Luteolibacter flavescens: one gene and its partner. The protein of the gene in region 1 binds, or shares a complex with, the protein of each later gene. Links are inferred from orthologs where the notes say so. Each region holds a gene or a part of one and is shown in the gene's direction. Other genes may lie near its edges.

Region 1 (9,385 bases):
CGAGCTGATTTCCATCCTCACCGAGCCGAAGAACGCGCTGGTGAAGCAATACGGCAAGCAGCTCGCCCTGAACGGCGTGAAGCTCCGCGTGACCCGCGATGCCCTGCGCGCGCTGGCCGAGGAGGCCGTCCGCCGCGGCACCGGTGCCCGCGCCCTGCGCTCCATCTTCGAGCGGCTGATGCTCGACGTGATGTACGAGGTGCCGTCGAAGGGCGACATCGAAGCCATCACCATCAACCGCCCTGTCGTCCTCGGCGAGCGCCCGCCCCTCATGCGGCGCAAGCGCGCGGACAAGGACGCGGCTTGATCGTTCGCCAGATTTGAATCAATCGAGACAGGGTGCCGCTTCAGGTGCCCTGTCTCATTTCTTTTCGGGCTCGGAGTTCTTTTCAAGAGTCCTTGCGTTCGTTCCAACGCGAACCAGCGGCGTGAAGGCGAAACGGCAGCGACATTGCCACAGGGCCATCCGGCTGCTAGTTTACGGTCATGAGCAGCGTCCTCGAAGCCTCGGAACGCACCGCAGTCGAGCATGACCGGACCGCATTCAATCTCGCGGTGTGGGACAAGATTGTCGCGAATCCGGAATTCGCCCGGATGCCTTACCGCTTTGAAACCGACGAGCACGGCCAGATCATCATGTCTCCCCCTCCCGCCCCGAGCCACGGAAACAAGCAGTCTGAAATTTCTTATTGGCTTCGACGCCTCTCACCCAAAGGCCGGGTGATCACCGAGTGCCCCATCTCCACGCGCAAGGGCGTGAAGTCTGCAGATGTCGCGTGGTGCTCTCCCGATGTCTGGCAGGAATCGGAAGGCAAGTCCTGCCTGCTGAGGTCGCCCGAAATCTGCGTGGAGGTCATTTCTCCCTCCAATACGAGCAGCGAGATCGAGGAGAAAAAGCAGCTCTACTTCGACGCGGGCGCGAAGGAGGTCTGGCTGTGCTCCGAGAACGGAATGATGAGCTTTTTCGTGGCAGGCAAATCCGTGGGCGCATCGGAAATGATCCCGGCATTCCCAACGCAGATCGAGTGAGCTGAAGAAAAAGTTCCCGATTCCAATATCCGCCGCGGCTCCCTAGCCTCGCGTCGTGCGTGCTATCCTGCTGGCCCTGCTACCCGCCATCGTCTTCGCGGATCCCGCGACCCCGCCCGACCCGGACGAGGCTGCCTATCCGGCGATCGAGCGTTTCGTGAAGGTGCTCGAGCAGGTTCGCCAGCGGCATCCGGATGCGGACAAGGTGGAGTATGACCGGCTGGTGAACCATGCGCTGGAGGGTATGCTTTCCAGCCTCGATCCCTTCTCCAGCTTCATCCATCCGGAGATGGCGCGAGCCATGGAGGCGGACCCGAAGCTGGACCCCTACCTGCCCTCGCTCGGGCTGACCGTCGGCGTGCGGGATGACGGGTCTTTCATCTCGAACATCGCACCTGCCACTCCGGCATCGCGCGCCAATCTCCTGCCCGGCTCCGCGATCCTCGAGGTGGATGGCGATCCGCCGCCACCGCTGGAGATCCTGCTTTCCTCGCTGCGCAAGCCGCCGGGCGAGCGGACGAAGCTGAAGCTGAAATCCCCCGCCGAGCCCAAGCCCGTCGAGGTCGAGCTCATCCACATCGCCGTCGAGGAGAAGGCGGTGACCGATGCCCGCCTGTTGGACGAGGCCGGCACCGGCTACATCCGCCTCGCGTCCTTCATGGGAAGCTGCGCTCGCGAAATGGAAGCCGCGCTCGATGAACTGGAAGACAAGGGCATGAAGCGCCTCATCCTCGACCTGCGGGGAAATCCCGGCGGCGACCTTCACCAGACCGTGCAGATCCTGGGCTTCTTCCTGCCGCCGAATACCGCGGTGGTGACGACCCAGGGTCGCGGCGGCGAAGTGCAGGGCGAGCCGCTCAAGACCCCCGAGCGCCAGCGCCGCAAGCGCGAGTACCCCATCAACGTGCTGATCGACCACATGTCCGCTTCAGCCTCCGAGCTCACCGCGGGCGCGCTGCAGGACCTGAAGCGCGCGGTGATCGTCGGCGAGACCAGCTACGGCAAGGGCTCCGTGCAGAACATCATCCCCATGGGTGGCGGGACGGCGCTGCGACTCACCATCGCGACCTATCACACGCCATCCGGCAAGACGCCGCACCGCACGGGCATCACTCCGGACGTGAAGGTGAATTTCACCGACGCCGATCGCGAGAAGCTCGCACTCTCCTACCGCCGCGCGGCCCTGACTGCCGATGAGGCGAAGCAGCTCGAAGGCTGGCAAGACCCCGGGCTGAAAGCCGCAGGCGAAGCGAAGTGAGCTCCCGTCACTCCCCGTCCGCGCCCACCACTCGCAATTGCGTGCAGAGCCACTGCGGCAGGTCATCGATCTGGTAACCGAGGTCGGCGTAGTAGGCGATGAAGCCCTTGTCCGGCTTCGGGCCGTTCGCGATGATCGGCTCGCCGTCCTTGATCTTGATCGGCAGTGATTCCCAGCGCGACTTGCGGAAGTCGCGGGTCTCGGAGCGCGCATACCAAAGGCGCGCCTCGCGCGGGGCGGGGTCCGCGGTGATCGTCAGCTCGAGGCTGCCATCGGCGCGCGAGCCATGCTTCCACGCCAGCTTCGGCAGCGGCTTGCCGGTGAGCTGGTGGCGGACGAAGGCGGAGACATTGTTGATCGCGCGGTCCGGGCTAAGCTTTCGCCCGCCCGCATCGCGTTCGGTCAGGTCGTGGCCCGCATTCGGGGAGTAGGAGATGTATTTCTCACCGGGCAGCGCGTCCCAGTAGAGGTTCAGCGCATCCGTGCTCCAGTAGGGGTCGTTGTTCCCCAACACGATGAGCTTCGGCATGGTAAAGCGCTCGCGGTAGGTCCACGGATCGACCATCGACCAGAGCTGGTTCGCGCGCGGCGTGTCCGGGATCGGCACGAGCCCGCGCTTCGTATAGGGCGAGATTTCCTCGCTGGGGCCGCCGAGTGACTTCTGCTGGTGGGTGAGCTGGTCGCGCATGTTCAGCACGTCGATGACCATCGGCGTGATCGCCATCACGCGGGGGTCATTCGCTGCGGTGAGCCAGGTGGTCCAGCCACGCTTCGACCCACCGCCGACGATGAATTTCTCCACCGGCCCGCCCCACTCCTGCTTGCCGAATTCCTGGAGCGAATCCATCGCCTTCACCACGCTCTTCACCATCGGGAAGAGCAGCGGCCACGACGAATCCCCGGAGTCGAGGAAGCGGACGAAGGTCTCCGCAATCAGGTCGTCCTCCCGCTTGCCGTCGAACAAGGGCTGGTTCGGCACGCCGAGCAGCAGCGCCACCGGGGCCTTGATCTTGCCCGCGAGCAGCGCCGCATACATCGCCTTTTGCTCGGAAGCGCTGCCACCTTCATTCAGCAGCAGCATCTTCCCCGTCGGCGCGTCCGGCGGGCGCACGATCAGGAGATCATGGGTCCAGGTGATGCCTTGCCAGACCTGCGAGGTCAGCTTCAGGCGCCACACCTTCGCGATGCCGAAGTCCTTCGAATCCTCGATCTTCCAGCCCGAGCCGGGCTCGGCCTTCGTGAGGTAGGTGCCGAGGTCGGCCGGGATGGCAGGCGGCTCCTTCGCAAACGACAGGGCGGGCGCGCCAAGCAGCAGCGCGAGAGGCAGGACAAGCTTTCCGAGCAAACGCATCCACCATGCTACCCGCCCCCGGCGATGGCACAAGCGGCAGATTTCCCGCCGCACACCGCTCGACTACCGGTGATTCTTTCCTTGGCACGCGGCCCGTCTTCCCCGGACGCTTCCCGGCGTGCTCCTGCTCGCCCTCGAATCTTCCTGCGATGAAACCGCGGTCGCGATCCTGCGCGGCGAGCCGGGGCAGCCCGCGCAAATCCTCGCGTCGGAGATCGCCTCGCAGATCGAGCTTCACCGGCAATACGGCGGCGTGGTCCCGGAGGTCGCCTCGCGGAATCACTCGCTGCACCTGAGACCGCTGGTCGAGCAGGCGCTGCAACACGCCGGGGTCTCGATCCGCGACATCGATGCCTTCGCCGCCACCTCGGGGCCCGGTCTCGCGTCCTCGCTGCTGATCGGTGCGACCGCGGCGAAAGCGATGGCCGCGGCGGCGGGCAAGCCCTTCCTCGCCATCAATCACCTGGAGGGCCACCTGCTCTCGCCCTTCGTGGAGACCGGAGTGGTGCTGCCGCATCTGGCGCTGATCGTTTCCGGCGGGCACACCCTGCTGTTAGACGTGGCGGGACCGGGCCGCTACACGAAGCTCGGCGGCACGCGCGACGATGCCGCGGGCGAGGCCTTCGACAAGGTCGCGAAGATGCTCGGCCTGCCCTATCCCGGCGGACCGGAAATCGAGAAGACTGCGGCGGGCGGCGACAAGCGCGCCTTCGCCTTCCCCCGCTCGATGATGAAGGAGCCGGGCTTCGACTTCTCCTTCTCTGGGCTGAAGACCGCCGTGCTCTACACGCTCTCCGAGCGGAATCCCGAGACCGGCACGGCCCGGCCGGAGGAGATGGCAGACCTCTGCGCGTCTTTCCAAGAAGCCGTGATCGACGTGCTCGTCACGAAGACCCTCCGCGCCGCGAGGCACGCCGGGCGCAAGCTCATCGCTCTCTCCGGCGGGGTGAGCCTGAACAAGACCCTGCGCGCCGCCTTCGAGGACGCCTGCCGGAAGGAGGGCATCACGCTCGCCACCGCCACGCCGGGCCTCTGCACGGACAATGCCGCGATGATCGCCTTCGCCGCGCTCCTCCGCGCCCACGAGGGCCATGCCTCGCCGCTGGACGCGGATATCGATCCGAATCTGCCGCTGGTCGCCTCCGGGAACGCAAGTTGAGCCAAGATGCTTGAGGCATCGGGAAATCCGGCTCAAATTAGGCAAAACCAAAGCATGGCCTACCGCACGATCATCTTCGACTTCGACGGCACCTTGGCGGACACGCTGGAAGAAACGCGCCGGATCTACAACCAGCTCGCCGTGGAATACTCCCTCCGCGAGGTGCAGGCGGAGGAGCTGCCCGAATTGCGGAAGTTTTCCCTGCTCGAACTGCTCGACCACCTCGATATCCCGAAGCGCCGCGTGCCAACCCTGCTCTCGCGCGGCACCTCGATGATGCGGTCGGACATCACCCGCCTGGCCCTCATCCCCGGCATCGGCGAGGTCATCCCCGCCATGCGCGCCCGCGCGAAGTCCTTCGGCGTGCTGACGTCGAATGCGGAGGAAAACGTGGATCTCTTCCTGAAGGCCCACGGCCTGCGCGATCACTTCGACTTCATCTCGTCCACCTCGCGGCTCACCGGGAAATCCGGACACCTGCGCGCCATCCGGAAGACCTTCTCCCTTCACGCGGAGGAAATGCTCTACGTGGGCGACGAGATCCGCGACATCAAGGCGTCGAAGAAGGCGGGCATCGCCGTGGCCGCGGTCACGTGGGGCTTCAATTCCGCGGATTCGCTCGCCGCCGAGTCTCCGGAGCACCTGCTGCACCATCCGGACGAGCTGCTGTCGCTGGTGCCGGAGGAGGCCTGAGCGCGGCGCATTTCAGGGTTCGACAATCCGGAGCCGCTTGCCAATCTGCGGCCCATGAACGAGCAACCCGCCGCCCCCGAACCGGAGAAGCACGCAGAGGCACCCGAGGCCGCCGAGTCCACGTCCGCGCCAAAGGCCGCGACGACTCCCCTGCCAAACTCCGTGCTCGCGCTCGGCTTCGTGGTGATCGCGCTGGTCGGCATCCTCATCGCCATGGCGATGAAGTCCCGCCCGGCCGGCACCTCGGCGGATGCGGCTGGCGACCCGGCACTCCGCGAGCAAAAGGCCCAGCTCGAAATCCTCCAGTCGAGCATCAACCAGGAGCGCGCCAAGCTCGGCCTGACCCCGCTCTATGGCGATACGACCCGGTCCGCGGATGAAGCCGCCGAGCGCATCATCAAGGACACCGCCACCCTGGTGGACCTGACGAAGGCCGCCAAGGGCCTCATCGCCGACAAGGACGCCGAACTCGACAAGCGGAACCAGGAACTCGCTGACACGGCGAAGCTGCTGGCCTCCCGCGTCGAGCAAATCAACAAGCTCCAGGCGGACCTGAACCGGGCACTCATCGACGGCTCCGATGCCTCCGGCCTCCGCACCCAGCTCGACGCCGCCAGCCAGCGCGTGATCGCCCTCACCGACGAGGTCCGCCGCCTGAGCCAGGGCAACGGCGCGCTCGCCCAGATCACCGCGGAGCGCGACCAACTCCTCATCCGCGTGGCAGAGCTGGAGGCACTGATCTCCCAAGCCTCGCTCTTCGCCGGCTCCGAAAGCGAACTGCTTGAGGACGGCGTGCAGCTCTTCCGCCAGCTCCGCAGCCTGGAAGACAAGCCGACGTCGGATATCGCGGACGCCTACAGCCAGTTCGGCGCGTTGCTCGGTGCCAATGTGGTGGACAAGATCAGCTTCCCGACTGGCGCAGCGGACATCGCTCCGGATCTTCAGGAAAAGATCGTCAGCTTCCCCGGCCTGGCCCCGGACAATGCGCTGCTGCTCGTCGTAGGCTATGCGTCCGAGACCGGCGACGTGGACAGCAACCGCGCGCTTTCCTCCGACCGCGCCACCGCCGTGGCCCGCGTGCTGAACCAGGTGAAGAAGCCCGGCCAGCGCGTTCAGGCGGTGTATCTGGGCCAGACCGACCGCTTCGGCGCGAATGCCCCGGAGCTGAACCAGATCAGCGAGGTCTGGCAAATCGTGCCGAAGGCCGACGGCAGTGAAAGCGGTGGCAGCATTCCTGTCCCTGTCCCCGTACCGGTGCCGCTGCCATCGGATTCATCGCTGCCCGCACCACGTCCGATCCCGCCCGGTCTCGGGCAGTGATCGGCGCAGGCGATTTCACACTCAGGCAGGCACGGGTGCCGAGGCATCGAGGAGCTTCTCGCTCTTCAGCTCGGCCCAGAAATCCGCGGGGATCTTCACACCCATCGAGGTCACGTTCTCCTGTGGCTGCGGCACGCTTCGCGCACCCGGGATGGTCGCGGAGACCACGGCGGGAGCGGCGGTGAATTGGAGCGCCGCGGTGCGGAGATCCACGGCGTGCTTCTTCGCCACGGCCTCCAGCTTGGTGCGCTTCCCGATCTGCTCCGCGGTCGGCTTCCCGCCGTAGTTGAAGCGGTCGCGTCCGGTGAGGAAGCCGTTGTTCAGCGGCGAGCCGATGACCAGCGAGGCCCCGCGCTCCTCGCATAGCGGGAAGACCTTCTCGATCGCCGCGGTGTGGTCGATGAGGGTGTAGTTGCAGGCCATGAGGATGACATCCGGATCGCTTTCCTTGAAGGCGCCGAGGATGGGATCGATGTGATTCACACCAAGGCCCCAGGCCTTGATGATGCCCTCCTCCTTCATCTTGATGAGCTCGGGCATGGCACCCTTCACGGCCTGCTCGAAGTAGGCGGGATAGGTTTCCTTCAGGTCGCCATTGTCCGGCGCGAGGTCGTGGATGAAGACGATGTCGATGGAAGCGAGACCGAGGCGCTGCAGGCTGTCCTCGACCGAGCGGCGCGTGCCTTCCGCCGTGTAGTCGTACTTGTATTTGAAGGGCAGCGGATTCGCCCATCCGCCCAGCGCGGACTTCGGTGCATTCGCCGCCGCTTCGAAGACGCGGCCGACCTTCGTCGAAAGCACGAACTCTTCGCGGGGCTTCTCCGAGAGGAAGTGATTGAAGCGATGCTCGGCCAGGCCGTAGCCGTAGAAGGGCGAGGTGTCATAGTAGCGGATGCCTGCATTCCAGGCATTCTCCATGATCGCAAAGGACTGCGCGTGCGTGATGCCCAGACCGGAAGATCCACCGATGGGCGCGCTTCCGAGACCGATGCGAAAGGGAGGACGATAGCGTCCCTTTGCGGTCTTGTCAGACTGGGGAAGAGCCACACCCGACGCCGCGGAAGCTGCTGCCGCGGGTGCCGCATCCTGCGCGACGAGTCTCTGTGAGGAAGCCGCGACAAGCGCGCCGCTGGCAGTGGCAAAGGTGGCCAGGAAGTCTCTGCGTGTATTCATGATGACAATGGTTCGATCGCGTGAAGCTCCGGCATCAGGGCAAGGCACAGCCCGTCACGGGCTCACATGATCCCTGATTCACCGGAAGAATCGCCCGGCACGTCTCGTCGCGCCAACGGAGATTCCGACGTTCTCCCCCGTCGGGGAAAACGGCTGCTTTCCCTCATGGGAGCACCACCGCCGACAAAAAATTCCGCCGCAGTCCCTGCCTAACGGAATCCCGTTGGCAGGCTGCGGCGGAAAGTCGGTGGACGCGCGTGGTTCTTACAGCCCGCTCGCCTTCATCCCGGTGAAGGAGGCGGCGTGCTTCTCACCGCGGGTGCAGTAGCGGCGCACGCCGATCATGCCGGAGCGGAAGCTGTCGTCATTGATCTCGATCTTCGGCTCGTCGAGGTCGCCGGCATAGACGCGGATGACTGGGCCCTCGGCCTCGATGCGGATTGCGGTCGCTTCGCCGGCCTTCACGGTGAGCGGCACGGTCTTCAGCGGGATCCAGCGGTTGTCGGCCTTGCCGAGCACGAGCTCGTTCTTCTCCGCGCTGATGCCGGCGTAGTAGCCACGATAGCTGTCCATGCCGGGGAAGGCCTCGCTGGTGCGGAAGAGCAGCCCGGCATCGCCCGCCTCGCTCACGGTGACCTGCGCATCGTAAACGAAGTCCGCGAAGTCGGTGTAGGGCATCACGGCCTTCGCACCGACCACGCCGCCGCTGCCGGAGTGGGCCTCCGCCGCGGTGTGGAGCGCACCGTCGCGGATGTACCAGCTACCACCGTAGCTGACCCAGCGATCGAACGTGCCCTTGCTGAAATCCGCGGCATATGACTCGGCCGGTGCGACGGGCTTGCCGATCACCGGGAAGCTGGTCACGCGCAGCATGCCGGCACCGAAGGGCACCAGACTGATTCTCTCGCGGGGCGAATCGGACGCCACCGGGCTCACCGGAGGATCCAGTGCGATCAGGCCACTGTGCGCCATCTTCCACGTCGGCACTTTCTTTGCCCAAGTCATCAGCCGGATAGGGGTACCCCCCCGTTGAAAAGGAGAGTAAAGGACCGGCCCAGTCTTCACATCGAATGAAGCTTCGACGTTCTCAAGGTCGATATCCAAGGCGTAGTTCCAATCCGACTTGGGGAGGAGTTCGAAAGACTCGAATCCCGGCACCTTGCCCTTGTCGAAAACCACCTTCTCTTCCTTGATACCCAGAGAGAAGACCAGCGGCCCACGATGCACGCTGACGCTGTCATTCAAGCCGCGCTGCAGCTTCACCTTCATCGGCAGCTTCAGCAGCACCTCGTCGCCTTGCTTCCAGGTGCGCTGGATCTTTGCGAAGGTGCCAGCCTTCGGTGCGGGCTCGGCCGCTCCATTCACCTCGATGGTCGCATCATCGCACCAGCCGGGGATGCGC
Region 2 (9,431 bases), on another replicon or contig:
GTGACTCCGGAGCAGCTCGCCGCGATGGAGGAGCAGGTGAATGCCCACATCGCCGCGAATGACCCGGTGTCGTGGAAGGAAGTCCCGCACTCCGAGGTGAAGGGCCGCGCGGACGTGATGCAGTTCTTCGGAGACAAGTATGGCGACCTCGTCCGCGTGGTGCAGATCGGCGGCGAGCCCGGCGCGATCAATGGCTACTCGATGGAACTCTGCGGCGGCACGCACGTCCGCAAGACCGGGGAGATCGGCCTCTTCAAGATCAAGAGCGAGGGCGCCATCGCCTCCGGCGTCCGCCGCATCGAGGCCGTCTGCGGTGCCAGCACGCTGGCCTACCTGAAGGAAGCCGCCGCACAACTCGACGCCGATACCAAGGCCGCCGAGGCGAAGCTGCACACGGCGAATGACAAGCTCACGGCCCTCGGCGAGGCGGGCATCCCCGGCAAGGACGCACCGCTGCCGGACGTGGAGTCCTACTACGCCGCCGCGGACATCCGCGGGGTGAATGAGGCATTCGACGCGGCACGCGCCGCGCTGGAAGCGACGAAGGAGGCCGCGATCGAGGCCGAGAAGCGCTTCAAGAAATTGCAAGCCGGCGCCGCCGCCAAGCAGGCGGACGCCGCGCTGGCCGAGCTGATCGCCGCCGGTGGCTCCATCGTCGCGAGCTTCGAAGCGGACGCCTCGCTGCTCCAGGAGCTGCTGAATGGAATGAAGAAGCAGGGCTTCACCGGAGCGGGCTTCGTCATCGTGGATGACGGCGACAAGCTCCACCTCGGTGCCTATTGCGGCGACGCGGCCCAGGCAAACGGCCTCAAGGCCGGTGACCTGCTCCGCGACCTCGCCGCCATCGCCGGCGGCAAGGGCGGTGGCAAGCCCGACCAAGCCCGCGGCGCTGCGCCTGAGCGTGAAAAGCTCGCGGAACTGGAAGCAGCGGCCAAAGCGAAGCTGGCGTAACGACCTGCCTGCGCCTCCAAGCGCAAGTAGCGGAAGGACTGCGTCTTTCCGGCGGGGCGAGGCGCGCACCAGAACGCCACCCGCCTCGCATCTCCAAGGCCGCCTCTACATAGGTGAGGCGGCCTGTTTCACCAAACTTCAAAGCAGCCTCGCCAAACGTGAGGCGACCAATTCACAGAGCTTCAAGCCGCCCCTAACGGAACGACGAAGTCGTCCCGCTACTGCTGGCATACAGGCGCACGTAGCGGAAGGACTGCGTCCTTCCGGCGGGGCGGGGCGCGCAGCAGAACGCCACCCGCCTCACATCTCCAAGGCCGCCTCTAAATAGCGGAGGCGGCCTGTTTTACCAAACTCCAAAGCCACCTCGCCAAACGCGAGGCGACCCTTTCCACAGAGCTTCAAGCCGCCCCTAACGGAACGACGAAGTCGTCCCGCTACTCAACCCCACCTCAACCCAGCAGCGTGCTGCGGGAGTAGAGGGCGATGACTGGCACACCACGCTCCTCGATGGCCTGGCGACCGCCTTCCTCGCGGTCCACCAGCACGAGGGCGAAGGCGACCTTGCCTCCCTCGCGCTCGATGACGTCGATGGCCTTCAGCGTGGAGCCGCCGGTGGTGATCACGTCGTCCACGACGATCACGGTCTGGCCTTCTGCGAAATTTCCCTCGATTTGTTTGCCGCGGCCGTGGCCCTTCGGCTCCTTGCGGACGGTGAAGACCTGCAGCGCTTCCTCCGGATGCTCCACGGCGCTGGCCATGCCCACGGACAGGGAGATGGGGTCCGCGCCGAGGGTCATGCCGCCGATGGAGTCGATATTCAGGTTTTCCTCAGCAATCTTTTTACGAACGGCGGCCCAGCCGAGCTTGCCGATCATGTTCGCGCCAAAGGGATCGAGCGCGGTGACGCGGCAGTCGATGTAGAGGTCGCTCTCCTTGCCGGAGGCGAGGGTGAAGGTGCCGGTGCGGACGGACTTCTTCAGGAGCAGGGCTTTCAGGTCGGCGGCGAGGTCGGACATGGGGAAAGGCAGAGACAGAAGACTCTCAGACGCAAGACTCAAGACTTGAAAGCTCGAGCTGACAGGAGCGTGGACGGAAAGCGTATCCGGCGATGCGAATGGAGAGGGATCCCCGGAACGGGCCGCTGCTCGGAAAAAGGAGGAATGGCTGCCGACCATCCTTCACCGGCGTGTCCCTGAAAGGACCCATTTCAGCGAACTGCCGTCCCCGATAAGATGAGATGAGCGCGTCCGCCCCGTCATTGTCTGAGGAAAAACGCGCCTTCTGGTGGGCTTGCGGCTGGCTTGCAGCCCTTTCGCTGGCCTGGACGGGGCATTTCATTTTCAGCCATATCGTCCACAAGCGAATGGCGGAGTTGCTGGTGATCGCGGATGGCGACTACCTCCCAGAAGTTGATGCCTACTTTTCCGCCACAGATCCGTGGCTCGATGCCTCGCGGGCGGTCGTCATCCTGTTGTCCTCCGGCTTTCTCGTTTGCCTTGCATGGTGGCTTCTCGCCATTCGTCAGCGGCGGAGATTCAGTTCGACGCCGGGAAACAATCCCGGTCAGGTTCGATAGAAATGAGCATCGGGCCTTCCATGAATCCATCGGCGACCCGCACCAACGAACAACGCTGGTTCTGGAGAACGGTCGGCTGCACGGCAGGCCTTTGCCTCGGCATGGTGACTTGGGCCATCTCCAGCTATCTCACCCAAGCGTTCATCCAGGAGATCATCATGAGTTCAGACCTTCCCGATCCGGATTACATGAGGGAGAAGGCCACCCCGATCAGAGTACTGACGTGGACCACTGGCGGACTGTTCCTCACCTTCGGACCAGGGCTTCTATTCTGCTTCACCAAATGGCTTCTGGCCATCCGTCGGCGTCGCGCCATTGAGGCGGCCTATTTCGGTGTGCCGCCAGCGAGATAGTCAGTGTTCTCGGTCGGGTCTGGCCCGCGGGGCGGGGGAGATCATCCCGCTTCACCGGACGGGCGAACCTACCTGCCAAGCGGAATGAATTCCGCGGTCCCGGTAGAGCTGCGCCCCGGTAGGGACCGGACTCCGCGCAGGCACGAAAAAGCCGCCGACCCTTGCGGGAAGGCGGCTTTTGGAAAGCTTCGTTTCGCTTCGCTTAGTTCGCGGAGGCGTTGGCACCCACGTTCACGCGGCGGCCATCCTTGTCGAAGAACACGCGGCCTTCGATGACGGCGAAGATGGTGTGATCACGGCCGATCTGGACACCGGCACCGGGATGCCACTTGGTGCCGCGCTGGCGGATGATGATGTTGCCCGGGATGACGGCTTGTCCGCCGAACTTCTTGACGCCGAGACGCTTGGAGCGTGAGTCGCGACCGTTCTTGACGGAGCCTTGACCTTTCTTGTGAGCCATGACGAGAGAGTGGTTAGGAGATTAGCTTAGCCCGCGATGGAGACGATCTCCAACTGGGTAAGGTGGCGGCGGAAGCCCTTGGTCTTGTGGAAGCCCTTGCGGCGCTTGAACTTGAAGGCAACGCCCTTCGGTCCGCGATGCTGCTGGACCACCTTGGCGGTGACGCTGGCGCCATCGACGAGCGGGGCACCCAGCTTGATGCTGCCGCCTTCACCGACCATGAGGACGTCGAAAGTGAGGGTCGCATCGACCTCGGCGTCGAGCTTCTCGACGTCGATCTTGTCGCCCTGTTGGACGCGGTATTGCTTACCGCCGGTTTTGATGACTGCGTACGCCATGGCTGAAAAGGGATGGTGGCCACCCGGGAGCCGGGCGGGCGGGGAGATCACCACGGGTCCGGCAATACCGCAAGGGATTTTTTTGAAATCGACGCGGGGAAATAGATCGGCTTCCTGAAAGGCATGGAGCGGGTGGTGCGCGATGAGGCGGAAATGGAAGCGCTGGGCGCGGAAATCGCGGCGGGACTGGAGCCCGGCAGCGTGCTCGCGCTGGTGGGCGGGCTGGGCGCGGGGAAGACGCGCTTCGTGAAAGGCCTGGCACGTGGCGCGGGTTACGCGGGCGAGGTGACCAGCCCGACCTTCGCACTGGTGCATGAATACCGCGGCGGGCGGCTGCCGCTCTTCCACTTCGACCTCTATCGTCTGAAGGACGAGGGCGAGCTGCTGGGAATCGGCTGGGACGAATTCTTCGACGAGCCGGGAATCGTGATCGCCGAGTGGGCGGATCTCTTCCCGGATCTGCTGCCGCCGGAGACGCGCTGGCTACGCTTCGAGGTGATCCCGGAGGGCAGGCGCGTCAGCGGCTGAGCGGGAGGAAAGATCAATAGATCGAGCGACCGACCGCGCCGAGGGCACGGCTGAGACTGCCCTGCGTGCGCTGCACGGTGCCGGGCGCATTGTTGTAGGTGCGCTGGGCGGTGGAGGCGGTGCGACCCACCGTCTGGCCGGAGCGATTCACGGCGTCATAGGTGCGGGCCGTGGTAGGCGCGACTTCACCATAGGTCCGGTTCGCCGTCTGGAGCGAGCGGCCGGCGGTGGCATTCGCGCTTCGATACGCATTGCTGCACGACGCGAGCAGGGCGACGGCGGCGGCAGCGGCAAGACGGGCTTTCATGGGCGCGTAACGTAGGGGTCCGGCGGAATCGGTCAATCCAGCATTTTCAGCCGATCCGGCTATCGAGCTGGAAAACCTGGCCGGAGGTGTGGGGGAGGTGCCGGTGGAGGTGGACGAGGAAGGAGGACACCGCGTCCGGTGTATTGAAGTCGCCCAGCACGTGATCCCGCCGGACCTGCTCTCGCCGCTCCGCGGAGAGCGTGGCGGTCATGCGGGTCTCGAGGAAGCCGGGCAGGATGACATTCGCGCGGACCCCGGCGGGGCCCAGCTCCCGGGCGAGGCTTTTCCCCAGGCCGATGAGCCCGGCCTTTGCCGCGGCATAGGCTGCCTGCCCCGCGGGCGGATGGAGCGCGGAGTAGCTGGAGATGAAAACAATGTGGCCCCGACGTGCACGCACCATGGAGCGCGAGGCGGCGGCGGCGCAGCGTGCGGCCCCGCGGAGATTCACGGCGAGCACCTCATCCCAAGCTGCTTCATCGAGGCGGGCGAGGGGAGCATCCCGGGTAATGCCCGCATTGCACACCAGCAGCTCCGGCTGGTGACTGCGGAAGAAATCCCGGACCGCCTCCGGATCCGTCACGTCCAGCTCGCGGCGGCCGGGGGAAAGCACCTCATGGCCTGCCGCTGAAAATGCCGCGTGGAGGGACCGGCCCAGCCCGCCCTCGCCCCCGGTGATCACGACAAGTCCGCCCACGCCGTGCAGCGTGGGCGGACTCAGGGTCATGGGCAAGGATAGCTGGAAAGGCCTGCTCCTACTTCTTGGCAGGCTCGACCGCCGGGGTGGACGTGCTCGCGGAGCTCCCGGGGCGGATGATAATGGCGTGCTCCTCGTACTTCACCACGGCGCCCACCTGCTTCACGAGCATGTCGAGCACGGCATTCGCAGGCACGCTTTTCACCTGCAGCGTCACGAGGGATTCGCCGAGTTTGTTCGAGGGATCCTGGACGATGAAGTTCGGCGAGAATTTCTTGTCCGACTTCTTCTCCACCATGATGCCGAGCGCGGCGAGTCCCTCGGAGAGCTCCACGCGGTCGAACTCCACCTGATCGATGGTGTATTCGGAGAGCTTCTTCGCACGGCCGCGCGCGACGATGGCGGTGCGGCGGTTCTTCAACTCGAGCAGTTGATAGCGGGCGTCGGCGTAGGTGGGGCGCAGCTTCAGCGCTGCGCGGAAGGAGGCTTCGGCCGTCTGGACGTCGCCATCGCGGATGGCGTCGATACCGGCCTGGTACATCTCGGACGCCTTGTCGGCGTGGGCGGGGATGGCGGTGATCGCTATGAGCGTGAGGATGAGTTTTTTCATAACGCGGGTTGCAGGTTGGGAAGAGATGGCAATCCAGATGACTACCACTCATCTGAGAAACTGACGGTGAGAGGCATCCACATCAACTGTGATTCCAAGGGCTTGCGCAGATTTCCGGAAAATGGCCTTTCAATGTCCATGCAAGGTGAAGACGTGCGGTGGATGCAGCGGGCGCTGGAGGAGGGGAGGAAGGGTGTCGGGCGCACTTCTCCGAATCCCCCGGTGGGCTCCGTTGTGGTGAAGGACGGGGTGGAACTCGGTGCGGGATGGCATCGCGGGGCAGGCCGGCCGCATGCCGAGCGCGAGGCGATGGCTGCCGTGAGGGCCACTCACGGGGACGACGCACTGGAGGGATCGACCGTCTATGTGACGCTGGAACCGTGCTCCACGCACGGGCGCACGCCGCCCTGCACGGACGGCCTGATCGAGGCCGGGGTGGCCCGGGTCGTTTACGCGGCGGAAGATCCGAATCCCGCGCACGCGGGTCGCGCCGACTCGCTGCTGGAAAAGAATGGCATTGCGGTGACCCGCGGCGTGCTGGCGGAGGAAGCCGCCGATCTCATCCGCGCCTTTACCAAGGTGCAGCTCACCGGCCTACCATGGGTGATGCTGAAGACGGCGATGAGCCTCGACGGACGCATCACGCTTCCGCCCGGCGAGGGCATGTGGCTCACGGGCGAGGAAGCACGCGCGGAAGTGCAGCGCCTGCGTGCCGAAGTGGATGCCATGGTGACCTCCGGCGAGACCGTGCGAAAGGACCGGCCGCGGCTCGACCTGCGTGATCCCGATCTGCTGGAAGGCAGGCTGCAGCCGTGGCGGCTGGTGCTGACCGCGGACCCAGCCAGCTTGCCGATGGATGCACCGCTCTTCACCGACGCTCACCGGGACCGCACCTTGATCGACGATCGCAGCCATCCCGAGGAAGCACTGCGAAAGCTGGTGAGGGAATGCGGTGTCTCCTCCGTGATGGTGGAGTGCGGCGGGCGGCTCGCCGCGAGTCTGTTAGAAGCCGGCCTCATCGACGAGTGGGTGGCATTCCTCGCGCCGCTCGCCGCGGGCGGGCCGCTGCCTGCGGTTGCGGGCGTGGGCTTTCCCGAGGGACTATCACTGAAGGATGCATCGTTCCGGAAATTCGGCCCGGATGTGATGCTGCGCGCGAGGATCGTGCGCGCGTGAAATGGCTCTAACAGAAAGGATTTCACACGCCTCTCATCAAGCCTTCATGCAAGCCGCGACGATGGGCGGCGCATGAGGTGTGATGGGGTGTGTGAAAGGAAAGCCCGGCCAAGGCGTGAGCCGTGGCCGGGCCATCATGGTCATGACACCGGGGCGGGATCAGCGGCAGCCGCGGCTGTAGCCGCCATGGCCGTGACCATGACCGTAGTGCACGACCCGCGGAGCAGGGCGATGATGGTGACGCACCGGCACCACGCGCTTGCGGAAGACGGGATGCCCGCAGTGGTCGTAGTAGGCGATGTAGGTCTCCACCCAGGCAGGCCCGCTGCACGAGCGGTGGAAGCTGACATAGACGCGCGAGTGATGGCCACGGGCTTCAGCGGCAGGAGCGGCAAACAGAGAAACCAAGGCAACTGCCAAGAGGATGATCGGCTTTTTCATAGTGGTGAATATTCGATTCACGAGCTTCGACGGGAGCTTCCCGGATCTATTCAAAGTCGATTTGGCAAATTTCCCCGCGGGTCGAAATTGACCGCGGAATTCCCATCGCGCGCACGGCGCACATCGTGAATCATCACAGGCGAACAATCATGAATGCATTCGAAGAATCTCCAGACACGTCCCACGGCAGCGCCTCTTCCAGGACGCCACGCTACACCAGCTTTTCCCAGGCGTTCGACACTGCGCGTGACGATGCCAAATCTGTCGCGCGGGAGGCGGCCCCCAAGCTCAAGGAAGCCCTCTCCGGGGCAGCTCATGACCTGGCTTACGGGGCCGCCTTCGGCGCCTGCTTCGCGGCATGCTTCGCGAAGGAACTGATGCCCACCAGCCTGCGCGAGACCCTGCGCCGCGGGGCGCGTGCAGGACGCACGGCAGCGGAAAAAGCCGCCGACCCGGTGACCGATCCAACTCCCGGCAGCGTGCCGCCGCCGCTGACGGCCTGATAGCCCATCGCTACTTCCAGAAAGACGGCCGGCGGCACCGGATGAACTCCGATGCCGCCGGTGTGCTGTCACGCAAAGACTTAACAGAATCGTCTCACGCGGCGGCACCATGGGTGCAGGGCTCCTCAGCGGCAACCCGCCACCGGGACTATTGCCTTATCACCCGATAAACCGGCAAATTATGCAGACCTTCATCTCGTCCCCTCTCTAACGACCGGAAACCGGCCTGCCACCGATCTAACGGAAAGCGGTCACTATGACTCACGCGGCGCGATGCTGCTTCGCGTGGATGTCGCCGATGCGCATCGCGGTCTGGAGCACAAGCGGCTGCCTCTCGCCGACGCGGATGAAGATCGAGAAGCTGAAGGCATCCGGCAGCAGGAATTCGAAAGCCTTCACGATGCCGAGCCCCGTCTGCGTGAGGTTCATGCGCTGGTCGGCATCCCCGGGGAAAATCATCACGCCCAGCCCCGCGATGCAGGCATCCCTCGCGGAGGCCTCGTCATCGAAGGAGCGTATGTCAGGCGGGAGGAGGCCATAGGTCTCCAGGCACCATTTCTCCAGGAACGGGCGGTAACCCGGCACCAGGGAATCGCTGGGCACCAGGATGGCGGAGCGCAGCACCTCCGGGAACTGGAAGCGCGCGGGGTCGAAATCGAAGTAGTCGAGATTCCACGCGAGGGTGGAGCCGCTCTGCCGCTCCAGATCGTAGCGCTGGATCGAGGCCTGGTCGGCCGCGTGGAGGAGGAAGCTGCCGGTGATCACGAGGTCCACCACATGCTCGCGCAGTGCTGCATCCCACTCCTGCCCGGGAGAGGGGCGTATCACCTCCAGCTCCGTGGCAGACGGGCCGGCTTTCAAGGATGCCACCAGCCGGTCCCCGGCCTCGGAGCGGTCCACCATCACCCTCACCCGGCCGTGGGCCTCACGGAGGAAGTGGGACATGCGAACGCCGAGCGCGTCATGCTCGTGCAGGATCTTCCGCGCGTGCTCCAGCAGGGTGACCCCCTCCCGCGTGAGCTGGATGCCATCCTGATGACGCTGAAAGAGCCGGAGCCCGATCACGGACTCCAGCTTGGCCACCCGGAAGGTCACCGCCGGCTGGGAGATCTCTTGGATTCGCGCCACCTCCGAGAAGCTGCCGCAGTCCGCCAGGCGGACGAAGGTCTCAAGACTCGCTAGATCGAAGTCCATTCTCGGGGGATTTCAGCGCACGGTCCACATGACCGACCATCGTTTCCAGGAACTCGTAGGGGTGCTGCTTCAGATAGGAAACATTCAGGGGGTAACTCGCCTCCACGCCGAGCGGCAGGAAGGTCACCTGCGGCAGCCGACGGAAAGAAACCGGCCGCACACAGACGACCGCATCTTCTTCCGCGGACTTGGCGTTCTCCGCCCAGCGCATGAAATGATGCTGCGAGCAAAGGTGGCCCTCGCCACCGCCTGACTTCCGGATGCGGTTCAGCGTATCCAGCGCACGGTTCTCGCCGGTGA

Evidence for each region.
Region 2: the proteins of tsaD (region 1) and tsaE are in contact, whole or in part, in a crystal structure (PDB 6N9A), measured with the Thermotoga maritima proteins. The link is inferred for Luteolibacter flavescens from one-to-one orthologs. Residues at the interface, in WP_004082750.1 of Thermotoga maritima: Cys10, Asp11, Arg49, His50, Leu82, Gly84, Gly135, Gly136, Glu154, Thr155, Leu156, Asp157, Asp158, Ser159, Glu162, Asp165, Lys166, Arg169, Leu170, Tyr175, Lys213, Thr214, Leu217, Tyr218, Gln221, Arg222, Asn324; in WP_004082108.1 of Thermotoga maritima: Leu37, Gly38, Lys46, Lys57, Val59, Lys60, Ser61, Thr63, Phe64, Thr65, Leu66, Met67, Val69, Pro71, Tyr82, Arg83, Leu84, Asp86, Asp88, Phe89, Asp93, Ile128, Asp130, Glu131, Arg134.

What each region holds. Positions count from the first base shown.
Region 1 is NZ_JAPDDS010000020.1:6,493-15,877, forward strand. The notes cover bases 2,848-5,776. They hold tsaD (tRNA (adenosine(37)-N6)-threonylcarbamoyltransferase complex transferase subunit TsaD), read left to right. Parts: upstream 2,848-3,756; coding sequence 3,757-4,797; downstream 4,798-5,776. Other genes in these bases: OKA04_RS22930 (PhoPQ-activated pathogenicity-related family protein), read right to left, coding at 2,848-3,638; OKA04_RS22940 (HAD hydrolase-like protein), read left to right, coding at 4,852-5,490; OKA04_RS22945 (OmpA family protein), read left to right, coding at 5,545-5,776. In the rest of the region: ATP-dependent Clp protease ATP-binding subunit ClpX, read left to right, coding at 1-307; OKA04_RS22920 (Uma2 family endonuclease), read left to right, coding at 487-1,029; OKA04_RS22925 (S41 family peptidase), read left to right, coding at 1,085-2,287; more of OKA04_RS22930, read right to left, coding at 2,295-2,847; more of OKA04_RS22945, read left to right, coding at 5,777-6,810; OKA04_RS22950 (aldo/keto reductase), read right to left, coding at 6,832-7,983; OKA04_RS22955 (beta-L-arabinofuranosidase domain-containing protein), read right to left, coding at 8,248-9,385.
Region 2 is NZ_JAPDDS010000002.1:182,083-191,513, forward strand. Bases 2,529-5,503 are described here. They hold tsaE (tRNA (adenosine(37)-N6)-threonylcarbamoyltransferase complex ATPase subunit type 1 TsaE), read left to right. Parts: upstream 2,529-3,801; coding sequence 3,802-4,206; downstream 4,207-5,503. Other genes in these bases: OKA04_RS04215 (hypothetical protein), read left to right, coding at 2,548-2,880; rpmA (50S ribosomal protein L27), read right to left, coding at 3,083-3,340; rplU (50S ribosomal protein L21), read right to left, coding at 3,367-3,678; OKA04_RS04235 (hypothetical protein), read right to left, coding at 4,220-4,513; OKA04_RS04240 (SDR family NAD(P)-dependent oxidoreductase), read right to left, coding at 4,560-5,237. Outside these bases: alaS (alanine--tRNA ligase), read left to right, coding at 1-951; pyrE (orotate phosphoribosyltransferase), read right to left, coding at 1,401-1,967; OKA04_RS04210 (hypothetical protein), read left to right, coding at 2,189-2,527; more of OKA04_RS04245, read right to left, coding at 5,504-5,817; bifunctional diaminohydroxyphosphoribosylaminopyrimidine deaminase/5-amino-6-(5-phosphoribosylamino)uracil reductase RibD, read left to right, coding at 5,956-6,993; OKA04_RS04255 (hypothetical protein), read right to left, coding at 7,153-7,434; OKA04_RS04260 (hypothetical protein), read left to right, coding at 7,584-7,937; OKA04_RS04265 (LysR family transcriptional regulator), read right to left, coding at 8,199-9,131; OKA04_RS04270 (LysR family transcriptional regulator), read right to left, coding at 9,106-9,431. UniProt on the Escherichia coli protein: Required for the formation of a threonylcarbamoyl group on adenosine at position 37 (t(6)A37) in tRNAs that read codons beginning with adenine.